3 regions of the Mesorhizobium sp. M0802 genome follow, and region 2 is predicted to be linked to each of the others. Evidence: predicted binding sites of a transcription regulator. Region 2 holds the regulator's gene; each other region holds the start of a gene.

Region 1 (4,180 bases), on a different contig from region 2:
GCGCGTCACCTGAACATTTCGATCGGCACCGTGTCGCGGGCGCTGAACGGCCGCGCCGACGTCAATGCCGACACCCGCCAGCGCGTGCTCGCCGCCGCCAAGCAGCTGAACTATTCACCCAACCAGTCCGGCCGCAGCCTGCGGCAAGGCGCCACCCATTCGATCGCCTTCATGCTGCAACCGCATCCGGGGGACCAGCAATATGGCGAACCGTTCTTCATCCCGTTCCTGATCGGTCTGCAAGGCCGGCTTGCCGAGTATGGCCTGGATCTGATGGTCGTCATGGGTGAGCCCGGTCAATATCAGCAGGACAGGCTGCGCCGAGTGGTTGAGACGCGCCGGGCCGACGCGGTCGTGTTGGCCAACACACGGCGGGAAGACGATCGGATCGACTATCTCAGCAAGGCCGGCTTTCCCTTCGCCACGCTTGGCCGAAGTCAATCCGGCGACGACACCTATCCTTCGCTCGATATCGATTTCGAGAGGGCGGGTGATGAAGCCGTCGACCGGCTGGTCGCGCGCGGCCACCGCCGCATTGCCGCCATCCGCCCTTCGCTTGATCTCAACTTCGGCTACCTGTTCCTCGACGGCTACCGCAAGGCGCTGAAGCGGCATGGTATCGAAGTCGACCCCGGCCTGATCGCCGACGGCTTCATCAACGAGGCCGGAGGCTACCAGGTGACGCCGCGCGTGATGCTCTCCAAGGACCGGCCCACAGCCATCATCTTCAACAATGACGCAATGGCGCTCGGCGGCTGCAAAGCACTGGCCGAGATGGGCATCAGGCCCGGCCACGACATCGCGGTGATCGTCATCGTCGACACGCCGCTCTGCCGTTATTTCTCGCCGGCGCTGACCGCCTTCCGTCCGTCGCTGGAGCCGATGGGCCGGCGGCTGGCCGAAATGCTGCTGGCCTCGCTTCCCGCCTTTGCCGGCCCGGAAGGTCCGCGCATCATCCGCGAAGTCTGGCCGCTGGAGCTGATCGCCCGCGACAGCGATTGATCCGCCGCGGAGGAAGGCCGGCGGGCCTCAATCCACCTTCTTCTCGCCCCGCTCGCCGCCTTGACGATGTCGCCGGTGGTGAACAGGATTTCCTTCAGTTCCGTGCGCCAGTCTTTCTTCTGGCGCAGCAGGAATTCCAGATCCATGCCGAAATGCTTGAACTCCTCGCCTTGCGCGTTCTTCATGATCGCCTTGGCCTGAGGGTCTTTCTCGACCGACATGCGCTGTTCGTACCAGCTGATCGCCTCGGCCTCTTCGATCAACGAGGTGATCATGCGGGCAAAGGTCCGCACCTCCTGCGTCAGTTCTTCCGGTGGCTCGTGATACTGATCGAAACCCATTTATCCCTCCTGGGCCCGGGGCTCGACCGGCCATCGCAGGCGACGCTTGGGCTCGCGTGCAACGGATCAGGCTGGAAAATGGTTCCGGAGCGCGTGCGACACGGTCTGTCACGCAACTATCATCTTCGCGTCCTAGACCGCTCATCGGTGGGCGCGGCATCGTCGATTGCGGCGGCTTCGTCATCCGGCCGTTCCGGCCCGTTCCGTCACAAAGAGGTTATCCCATGAAAAATCTGCACCGAACCGTGTCGCTCGGCGCCGCATTGGCGCTGTTTAGCGCCCTGACCCCTGCCCTTGCCGACAGCACCGCCACCGTTGGCGGCTTCGTCAACAAGGGCCTGGTCGGCGTCGGCCGCATTCCGGCCGATCAGAAGGACAAGTTCGGCGAGACCTTCGGCTCCGGCTCCGGCATGTCGATCGACGCCGCAAGCTGGACCCATGGCGCGGATGGCTACAAGGGTTCGCTGTGGCTGCTGCCGGATCGCGGCTACAATGTCGTCGGCACCACCGACTACCGGCCGCGGCTCAACACTATTCGCATCGAGTTCACGCCGACCGCACTGGGCGCCACGCCCACCGCCGGCCAGGAAAGGACCGGCGTCAAGGCGACGCTAGCCGATTCCCTGCTGCTCACCGACGACAAGGGCGCAGACGCCACCGGTCTCGATCCGCTCAACGGCTTGCGCGCGGCCAATGGCGACCTGCCGATCCTGCCCGAGGCCAATGGCAAGCTGGCGCTCGACAATGAGGCGATCGCGCGGCTGCCCGACGGCACCATGTTCATCTCTGACGAATACGGCCCCAACATCTACCGCTTCTCGGCCGACGGCCATCTGTTGTCGGCAACGCAGCCGCCCGCCGCTTTGGTGCCGATGCGCAAGGGCGCGCCGAACTTCGCCTCCGACAATCCGGGCCCCGGTGCAGCCGAACCCGATCCGAAGGATCCCGAAACCGGCCGCCAGAACAATCAAGGCCTCGAAGGCATGGCGCTGACGCCGGACGGCAAGTCGCTGATCACTGTGCTGCAGTCGGCGCCCCGCCAGGATGGCGGCGATTCGCCCGCGACGCGCCAGAACACCCGCGCGCTGGTCTACGACGCCTCCGACCCGGCCCATCTCAAGCTGGTGCATGAATATGCCGTGCCGCTGCCGGTGTTCAAGGACGCCAAGGACAAGACCAAGGTCGCCGCGCAGAGCGAAATCGTGGCGCTGTCCGACAAGACCTTCCTGATGCTGGCGCGCGACAGCGGAAACGGCCAGGGGGTGAAGGGCGATACTTCGCTGCTGCGCCAGATTTTCGTCGTCGACGTCTCTGGCGCCACCGACATTGCCGGCGGCGCCTTCGATGCCGCCGACAAGCCGCTGGCGCCCAAGGGCGTGCTCGACCCCTCGGTGACCCCGGCCAAGCTGACGCCGTTCATTGACATCAACGACAACAAGGAACTCGGCCGTTTCGGCCTGCATGACGGCAAGCCGAACGACAAGAACAATCTCTCGGAGAAGTGGGAAGCAATGTCTGTGGTCAGCCTGCTCGATCCGGCGCTGCCCGACGACTATTTCCTGTTCGTCGGCAACGATAACGACTTTCTCACCCAAGACGGTTTTCAGGTCGGCGCGCCCTACAAGGCCGATGACGGCGCCGATGTCGACACCATGTTCCTGGTCTATCAGGTCACGCTTCCGGGCCTCGCCAACAAGTAGCCGTATACGGAAAGGCGGACGCGCCCGGCGCGGCCGCCTCTAACCGTTTGTCGGCGATCAGCGATGCCGTGAAGGCACCTATTTCAAAATCTCCGCATCCCTTGGCACGCCGGCATCGATCGGCTCGGCGGTCCGGCTCGACACAGCCATGATCTTGCCCGCGGCCGACAGGTTCGGGCGCACATAGACCTGGGCTACGCCGTTGACCCGGCTGTAGAGGTCGATGATGTCCTGGTTCATGAAGCGCACGCAGCCTGACGACGCGTTCTTGCCGATGGAATCCCATTCCGGCGTGCCGTGCAGCCGGTACATCGTGTCCTTGCCGTCGCGGAACAGATAGAGCGCGCGCGCACCGAGCGGGCTCTGCGGTCCGGGCGGCATGCCGTCCTTGTATTTCGCCAGTTCCGGCCGGCGCTGGATCATTTCGGGCGGCGGCGTCCACACCGGCCATTTCTTGCGCGCCTGGATCACGGCGCTGCCGGTCCAGCCAAACCCGGCCTTGCCGAGGCTGACGCCATAGCGCATTGCCTTGCCGCCGTCGCGCACCAGATAGAGAAAATGCTCGGATGTATCGACGACGATCGTGCCGGGTTTTTCGCCGGTCGGATCGTCCACGATCTGGCGCACGAATTTCGGATCGAGCTTGGCGACGGGGATTGCCGGCAATGAAAAGCCCTCATCGACGCGCGCCGAATACATGGTGGCGGCATCGCCGAAAGCGGGCTCGGGTGCGGGTGCCGGCGCCGGCGTCGGCGGTACTGCCACATCAGTGGTTGTGCAGGCCGAAAGTGCCAAGGCAGCGGCACCCAAAGCGGATGCTCCCAGAAACGCGCGCCTATTCAGGCGCTCGGAAAATAATGGATTGTCGGACATGATCCCCCCGGTTTGCGGCCCCTCGCGGCGATGACCCATAGCCCATTACGCAAGCTTTGAGAACCTGATCGCCTCAGCCGCGTTAAGCGTGATGTTCCGATGCCGCATCGACCTTGTCCGTTAAATCGGCGATCATTGCCGGGCGGACTTTGAGATGAACCTTCGCCGAACAGCCCATGGACGAAAAAATACCACCGCGCCGGCGCACCGGCGATCTCACCAGCGGCCCAATCCCTCGCACGCTGCTGTTGTTCGCGCTTCCGG
Region 2 (4,180 bases):
TCAGCCGTGCGCCGGGCCGGCCAGCCGTCGCGGACCGAGATTGCGGCGACCACCGGCCTCAGCCACTCGACCATATCGGCAATCTCGTCTGATCTGATTCAAGAAGGCATCCTGATTGAAGGCAAACCTGGCGAGACCGGCGCACTGAAACGCGGCCGGCCGCAGGTCGGCCTTGGCCTCAATCCGGAAGCGGCGGCGGTGATGACCGTGGTGCTGTCGCTGAACTTCCTCTCCGTCACCGTCATCGACTATGCCGGCCAGGTGGTCGCGGAAGAACAGCGCCGGCTCGACACGCTGACCATGCCGCGCGACGAACTGATCGGCGAATGCGTAGCAATCGTCCGGCGGCGTCTCGAGGACCCGGACCTGGACGTCCAGAGCATCGCCCGCATTGCCATGGGCATCCAGGGCATCACCGATTCGCAGGCGCGGGCCATGCTGTGGTCGCCAATCACGCCACTGACCGACATTGCCTTCGCCGACATGTTGGAAGCGGAATTCGGCATTCCGGCCACCATGGAGAACGACTGCAATATGATGGCGGTGGCGCTGCAATGGCGCCAGCCCGAGCGCTACCGCGACAATTTTATCGCCATCCTCTTGTCGCACGGCATCGGCATGGGACTGGTGCTGAAAGGCGAACTGTTCACCGGCACCCATTCCTCGGGCGGCGAGTTCGGCCACATGATCCACCGTCCGGGCGGCGCGCTCTGCCGCTGCGGGCGGCGCGGCTGCGTCGAGGCCTATGCCGGAAACTACGCCATCTGGCGCAGCGCCAAAATGATGGGCGAGGATGCCGAGCCGGTCGATATCGGCGACGTTGATATGCGCGCACTCGCCGCGCGCGCCCGCGAAACCGACGGCCCGGAGCGCGAAGCCTATCGCAAGGCCGGCGAGGCGCTCGGCTTCGGCCTCGGCAGCCTGTTTGCGCTGATCGATCCGGCACCCGTCGCCATGGTCGGCGTCAGCGCCGCCGCCTTCGACTTGATCGAACCGGCATTGCGCGAAGCGATCGCCCAGACCGCCGGCGGCCAGCACTCGAAATCGATCTCCTTCGACACCGAGCCCAACGAGCTGCCGCTGATCCGCGAAGGCTGTGCCATGCGCGCGCTCGGCTTCGTCGATCAGGAGATTTTCGCGCCGGGCATTCAGGCCAAATCCGGCAAGCATGTCGCCTGAATGGCCGGCAACGGCGCGACGCGCAGCATCCTAGTCTTCCCTGATCGCGTAGCCGGCGCCGCGAATGGTACGGATGACATCCGGCATGCGGCCGTTGTTGACCGCTTTGCGTAAGCGCCCGACATGGACGTCGACGGTTCGCTCGTCGATATAGATCGTCTCGCCCCAGACATTGTCGAGCAGTTGGCTGCGCGAGAACACGCGGCCGGGATGGCGCATCATGAATTCGAGCAGCCGGAACTCGGTCGGTCCGAGCCTGATCTCGCTCTTCTTGCGGTAGACACGGTGCGACTCGCGGTCGAGCACGATGTCGCCGACCTTGAGCACGCTGGACAGCACTTCCGGCTTGGCCCGGCGCAGCAGCGCCTTCACGCGCGCCATGAACTCCGGCGTCGAGAATGGCTTGACCAGATAGTCGTCGGCGCCGGTGGACAGGCCGCGCACGCGATCGCTTTCCTCACCGCGCGCGGTCAGCATGATGATCGGCAGCCGCTCGGTTTCGGGCCGCACTCTAAGCCGCCGGCAGAGCTCGATGCCGGAGACAGCCGGCACCATCCAGTCGAGCACCAGGAGATCGGGCACGTTTTCCTGCAGGCGGATCTCGGCCTCGTCCCCGCGTGTCACCACCTCGACCTGATAGCCTTCGGATTCGAGGTTGTAGCGGAGGAGCACGCCTAGCGGCTCCTCGTCCTCCACGACCATGATGCGTGGCGCGATCATAGGCAGTTCACCCTCATCAGGCCGGCGTGGCCATCGCCGTCTCGTCCTGCTTCGGACGATTGGCGGGCAATTGCTGGCCCGTCAGCACATAATACGCATTTTCGGCGATGTTGGTGACATGATCGCCGATGCGCTCAAGATTCTTGGCGCAGAACAAGAGATGCGTGCAGGCGGTGATGTTGCGAGGGTCTTCCATCATGTAGGTCAAAAGCTCACGAAACACGGACGTGTATTTGACGTCGATGCGCTCGTCGTCATTCCTGAGTTTTGCAAGAGCTGCCGCATGGGTGGCGGCATATTCCTCGACGACGCCTTGCACCTGGATCAGCACCAGTTGCGCCATGGCATCGATGGAGTGCGAGAGGTCGCGCGGCGTGACGCTCAAGCCCACGGTGCCGACGCGTTTGGCGATGTTCTTGGCGAGATCGCCGATGCGCTCGAGGTCGCCCGCCATGCGGATCGAGCCGACCACGGCGCGCAGATCGTTGGCCATCGGCTGGCGCTTGGCGATCAGCGTGATGGCGCGGTCGTCCAGTTCGCGCTGGCGCGCATCCATGATGGCGTCGTCGGAAACGACACGCTGTGCCAGCGCATTGTCCGAATTGAGCAGCGCCCTGGTCGAGCCGCTGACCATCGAGCCGGCCAGATCGCCCATGTCGCGGATCAGCTTACTGATCTGCCCGAGCTCTTCATCGAAGGAGGCGACGGTATGTTCACCCATGATCTTGGTCCTCGTGCCTGAAAATTCACCCGCCGGACGGCTCAGCCGAAGCGGCCGGTAATGTAGTCCTGGGTGCGCTTGTCGTCGGGGTTGGTGAACATCTTGTCGGTGGCGCCCTCCTCGACGAGATAGCCGAGATGGAACATCGCCGTGCGCTGCGAGACGCGCGCCGCCTGCTGCATCGAATGGGTGACGATGACGATCGTGTAGTTCTGGCGCAGCTCGTCTATCAGCTCCTCGACACGGGCGGTGGCGATCGGATCGAGCGCCGAGCAGGGCTCGTCCATCAGGATCACCTCCGGCGACACGGCGATGGCGCGCGCGATGCACAGGCGCTGCTGCTGGCCGCCGGACAGGCCGGTGCCGGGCTCCTGCAGGCGGTCCTTGACCTCGTTCCAGATCGCCGCCTTCTTCAGGCTCTGCTCGACGATCTGGTCCATGTCGGACTTGCGCTTGGCCAGCCCATGGATGCGCGGGCCGTAGGCGACGTTCTCGTAGATGGACTTCGGGAACGGGTTGGGTTTCTGGAACACCATGCCGACGCGTGCGCGCAGTTCGACGACATCGATGTTCTTGTCGTAGATGTCGTCTTCATCGAGCGTGATCTTGCCGGTCACCCGCGCCGAATCGATGGTGTCGTTCATGCGGTTGAGGCAGCGCAAGAAGGTCGACTTGCCGCAGCCGGAGGGGCCGATCAGCGCCGTCACCTGGTTCTGGCGGACGTCGAGATTGACGTCGAACAACGCCTGCTTGTCGCCGTAGAACACGCCGACCTTGTCGCCGCGCATCTTGATGACTTCGTTCGACTTGGCGTTCATTTTGTCGCCCACTGCATTTTCAAGGGACTGTTCGGTCATGATGTTCATACCAAATTGCCTTTTTTCTACCAGCGCCGCTCGAACCGGCGCCGGAGCACGATCGCGGTGATGTTCATGGCCATGAGGAAGACGAGCAGGATGATGATGGCGCCGGACATGCGCTCGACAAAAGCGCGCTCAGCCTCGTTTGCCCACATATAGATCTGAACCGGCAGCGCGGTCGCCGGATCGAAAGGCGTCGTCGGATAATCGGCGACGAAAGCGACCATGCCGATCAAGAGCAGCGGTGCTGTCTCGCCGAGCGCACGCGCCAGGCCGATGATGGTGCCGGTAAGGATGCCTGGGGCGGCAAGCGGCAGGATGTGATGGAACACCATCTGCATCTTGGAGGCGCCGAGACCTAGGGCCGCCGAGCGGATCGACGGCGGCACCGCGGCGAGGGCGGCGCGCGTGGCGATGATTATGGTCGGCAATGTCATCAAGGTCAGCACCAGGCCGCCGACGAAGGAAGCCGAGCGCGGCATGCCGAGGAAGTTGATGAACACGGCAAGGCCAAGCAGACCGAAGACGATCGACGGCACCGCCGCGAGATTGTTGATGTTGACTTCGATCAGGTCCGTAAAGCGGTTCTTCTTGGCGAATTCCTCGAGATAGATCGAGGCGGCGACGCCGATCGGCAGCGCCAGCAACAGCACGATCACCATCATGTAGAACGAGCCGATGATGGCCACGCCCATGCCCG
Region 3 (4,180 bases), on a different contig from region 2:
AGCCAGTCGAGGTCGGCGGCGAGCTTGTCGGGCGAGCGCATGGCCAGGAACAGATTGCGGGCGATCGCCACCGGGCCGGCAGCATGCCAGGCGAGGCGGTTTACGGCCCCACGACGCGCGGCCTTGGCGACACGCGGCCGCCGAAGATTTTCCCAGATTTGAAAACTTCTGGGCAGATCGCCAGGGAAATCGGCGATAGCGTCGGCAAGCGTGATGGCATCCTCGATCGCCATCGCGGCACCTTGCGCCGCAAACGGCGTCATCGCGTGCGCGGCGTCGCCGATCAGCGCGATGCCCTGCGGGCTTGTCCACCGCTGTTGTTCGACGGTGTGGATCGGAAAGGCCGTCCATGGGCCGGCCAGTGCCACAAGCTTCGTCAGGCCCGGCGCGGTGCCGCGCAGGGCAGCCGTGAGGATCGCGGGATCGGCATGGCCCGACCAACCTTCGGCCATGCGCTCACCCTTGGTGAAGGCCGCGAGATTGAAGGCCCGGCCTTTGCTGACGGGATAGGCGACCATGTGGAAGCCTGGATGCAGGAACGTGGTGACGCAGTCGGCGGCGCCGATCGCGGCAAAGGCTTCGCCGGCGGCGCTCTCGGCCGCGATCGTGACTCGCCAGGCGAGTTCGCCCGAAAAACGGCTTTTGACGAAGTCCTCGCCTGCGAGTTGCGCCCTGACCGCCGACCATACGCCGTCGGCGCCGATCAGGAGTTTGGCGCCTGCCTCGATCTCGCGGCCGTCCACTTCGGCGACCACGGCAACATCCTGCGCATTGAGGGCGATGCGGGTCACGCGGGCGCCGGTGACGAGCTCAATCTGCGGCCGTTCGGCCATTTGCGCCAGCAGCGCTGCCTGCAGATCTGCGCGGTGGGCGACGACATAAGGCGCCTGCCAGCGCTCTTCGGCGGCTTGCCCAAGCGGCACCCGCCCCAGTTCACGCAGCGTCGCTGCATCCTTCAGCACCACCGCTTCGGGCCGCGAGGCTGCCGGCAGCAGCCGGTCGAGAACGCCGAGCTTTCCAAGGATGCACGTCGCATTGGGCGAAAGCTGGATGCCGGCGCCGGCCGCTTCTAGGTGCTGTGCCTGTTCGATAAGCTTTACCGAATAACCCCGTCCGGCGAAGGCAAGGGCAGCGGTCAGCCCGGCGATGCCGGCCCCGGCGATTATGACCTGCCGGGACCTGATGTCTTCCATCGGGCTTGTCGCGGAAGGATCAGGCGGCCTGGTCGATATAAAGGCAACCAGCCGGCAGCGTTTCAGTCGCCCTCAGCTTCGCCGAATAGCGGTAGAGCGTCGAGCAATAGGGGCAGACCTTTTCATCGTCGTCGCCCATGTCGAGAAACACATGTGGGTGGTCGAAGGGCGGGTTGGCGCCGGTGCACATGAATTCCTTGACGCCGATGTCGATTGCCGGATGGCCCGCATCGTTCTGGAAGTGGGGAATGGAACCGCCTGCCATCGTCGTCTCCTTGATCTCGTCGAAAAGCATCTGGAACATAACAGGCCTGTTTGCAAGATCGATGAAATGAAACTGTCGCAAAAGCCTGTCAGAGGATACGGTGAGCCGGTTAGTGCATGTCCCTGAAATCGGAATGGTTTTCGCCGAAGGGTCATGCGTCACAAAAGCGTGTTAGAGGCATGGCACGTCCAGCGGCGCTCCAAGGGACGGTTGGCGGGGAAGAGCAGGAACCATGAACGAACTGAAGCCGGTGCAGAGCGAATTCATCAATGTCGAGGTGGCGAGCCCCGAGGGCGGCAACCCCGATAGGTTCGTCAACCGTGAGTTCTCCTGGCTGCAGTTCAACCGGCGTGTGCTCGAGGAATCGCAGAACGAGCACCATCCGCTGCTCGAACGCGTCCGTTTCCTGTCGATTTCGGCCGCCAATCTCGATGAATTCTTCATGGTCCGCGTCGCCGGCCTTGCCGGCCAGGTGCGCGAAGGCATTGCGCTCAAGAGCCCCGACGGCCGCACGCCGGAGCAGCAGCTGGAACAATTGCTGCGCGAGGTCGAGCGGCTGCAGGAGGACCAGCAGAATAGCCTTTCGGCGCTGATGTTGCTGCTCAACAAGGAAGGCATTGAGAGCATCACCCGCGATGCACTGACCAAGGATGAAAAAGTCTGGCTGGAAGACCATTTCCAGGACCAGGTTTTCCCGGTGCTGACTCCACTGTCGATCGACCCGGCGCATCCGTTTCCGTTCATTCCCAATCTCGGCTTCTCGATGGCGCTGCAATTGCGCCATCGCAAGAATGGCGAGGAGATGAGCGCGCTTCTGCGCCTGCCGGTGGCGCTGAAGCGCTTCATCCGTCTGCCCGACCGCAAGCAGCACGTTCGCTTCATTCCGTTGGAGGAGGCTGTCGGCCTCTATATCGGCAAGCTGTTCCCCGGCTATGAGGTCAAGGGTTCCGGCACCTTCCGCATCATCCGGGACAGCGATATCGAGGTCGAGGAAGAGTCGGAAGATCTCGTGCGCCTGTTCGAGACGGCGCTGAAGCGGCGCCGCCGCGGTTCGGTCATCCGCATCGAATTCGACAAGTCGATGCCCGGCGAATTGCGCGAGTTCGTCGCCGGCGAGCTTGGCGTCTCTTCGAGCCGCATCAGCGTTCTGACCGGCCCGCTGGCGCTCAGCCAGATTTCCGAGATCGTCGCCGTGCCACGCGACGACCTGAAGTTCACCCCCTACAATCCACGCTTTCCCGAGCGCATCCGCGAGCATGGCGGCGACTGTTTCGCGGCCATCCGCGAGAAGGACATCGTCGTCCACCACCCCTATGAATCCTTCGACGTGGTGGTCCAATTCCTGCGCCAGGCGATGGCCGACCCCGAGGTGGTGGCGATCAAGCAGACGCTCTACCGCACCTCCAACGACAGCCCGATCGTGCGCGCCTTGGTCGACGCGGCCGAGGCCGGCAAGTCGGTAACCGCCCTGGTCGAGCTCAAGGCGCGCTTCGACGAGGAAGCCAACATCCGCTGGGCGCGCGACCTCGAACGCGCCGGCGTTCAGGTCGTGTTCGGCTTCCTCGAACTCAAAACCCATGCGAAAATGTCGCTAGTAGTGCGGCGCGAGGACGGCAAGCTGCGCAACTATGTGCATCTCGGCACCGGCAACTACCATCCGGTGACCGCTCGCATCTACACCGACCTGTCCTTCTTCACCACCGATCCGACGATCGCGCGCGATGTCGCCCAGCTGTTCAACTTCATCACCGGCTATGCCGAGCCGACCGATGAGATGCGGATCGCCATCTCGCCGTTTACGCTGCGCAGCCGTATCCTCAAGCACATTGCCGACGAGGTCGCCTACGCGCTGGCTGGCCGTCCGGCGCGCATCTGGATGAAGATGAACGCGCTCGTCGATCCCAACATCATCGACGCGCTCTATGACGCCAGCCATGCCGGCGTCGAGATCGATCTCGTCGTGCGCGGCATCTGCTGCCTGCGGCCGCAGGTGCCCGGCCTGTCGGAAAACATCAGGGTCAAGTCGATCGTCGGCCGCTTCCTCGAACACAGCCGCATCTACTGCTTCGGCAACGGCCATGGGCTGCCGTCGGACGAGGCGATCGTCTACATCGCCTCGGCCGACTTGATGCCACGCAATCTCGACCGCCGCGTCGAGACCATGGTGCCGATCACCAATCCGACGGTGCATGAACAGATCCTTGGCCAGATCATGCTGGGCAACATCATGGACAACCAGCAAAGTTTCGACGTATTGGCTGACGGAACCTCCCGGCGCGTCGTGCTGGATGAGGGTGAGGAACCGTTCAACGCGCAGGAATATTTCATGACCAATCCGAGCCTGTCGGGACGGGGTGACGCGCTGAAGTCGCATGCGCCCAAGCGCATCGCGCAGTTCAAGCGTCGCAAGAAGAACAGCGGCTCATGATTTCAACGTCCCAAGGCCGGCTGCAGGATCGCCGGCCGCTGTCCATCATCGACATCGGCTCGAACTCGATCCGCCTTGTCGTCTATGAAGGGTTGGCGCGCTCGCCGACCTTGCTGTTCAACGAAAAGATGCTGGCCGGCCTCGGCCGCGGCATCGTTTCGACCGGCAAGCTCGACCCCGAGGCGGTGACGCGCTCGATGGAGGAGTTCCGCCGTTTCCGCGCGCTCTCCGACCAGGCGGGTGCGGAGCACATGTTTGTGCTGGCAACGGCCGCGGCCCGCGAAGCGATCAACG

What was found. Region 2 encodes PhoB, which activates phosphate uptake and scavenging genes when phosphate is short. Its sites were predicted from a motif close to TGTCATNNANCTGTCAT; they were not measured.
Region 1: the regulator PhoB is predicted to act here: its motif matches at 1,450-1,466, upstream of NKI10_RS07865 (esterase-like activity of phytase family protein).
Region 3: the regulator PhoB is predicted to act here: its motif matches at 1,521-1,537, upstream of NKI10_RS13745 (RNA degradosome polyphosphate kinase).

The regions. Positions count from the first base shown of each region.
Region 1 covers NZ_JAMYOY010000003.1:401,670-405,849, forward strand. Annotated here, with positions in the region: gene NKI10_RS07855 (LacI family DNA-binding transcriptional regulator) at 1-1,002, shown strand, start outside; partial or broken gene NKI10_RS07860 (ferritin family protein) at 1,030-1,343, opposite strand; gene NKI10_RS07865 (esterase-like activity of phytase family protein) at 1,568-3,043, shown strand; gene NKI10_RS07870 (L,D-transpeptidase) at 3,122-3,916, opposite strand; gene NKI10_RS07875 (MATE family efflux transporter) at 4,093-4,180, shown strand, end outside.
Region 2 covers NZ_JAMYOY010000004.1:324,574-328,753, reverse strand. Annotated here, with positions in the region: gene NKI10_RS09710 (ROK family protein) at 1-1,179, shown strand, start outside; gene phoB (phosphate regulon transcriptional regulator PhoB) at 1,210-1,899, opposite strand; gene phoU (phosphate signaling complex protein PhoU) at 1,916-2,620, opposite strand; gene pstB (phosphate ABC transporter ATP-binding protein PstB) at 2,662-3,486, opposite strand; gene pstA (phosphate ABC transporter permease PstA) at 3,504-4,180, opposite strand, start outside.
Region 3 covers NZ_JAMYOY010000008.1:78,114-82,293, forward strand. Annotated here, with positions in the region: gene NKI10_RS13735 (FAD-dependent monooxygenase) at 1-1,193, opposite strand, end outside; gene NKI10_RS13740 (zinc-finger domain-containing protein) at 1,213-1,458, opposite strand; gene NKI10_RS13745 (RNA degradosome polyphosphate kinase) at 1,691-3,886, shown strand; gene ppx (exopolyphosphatase) at 3,883-4,180, shown strand, end outside.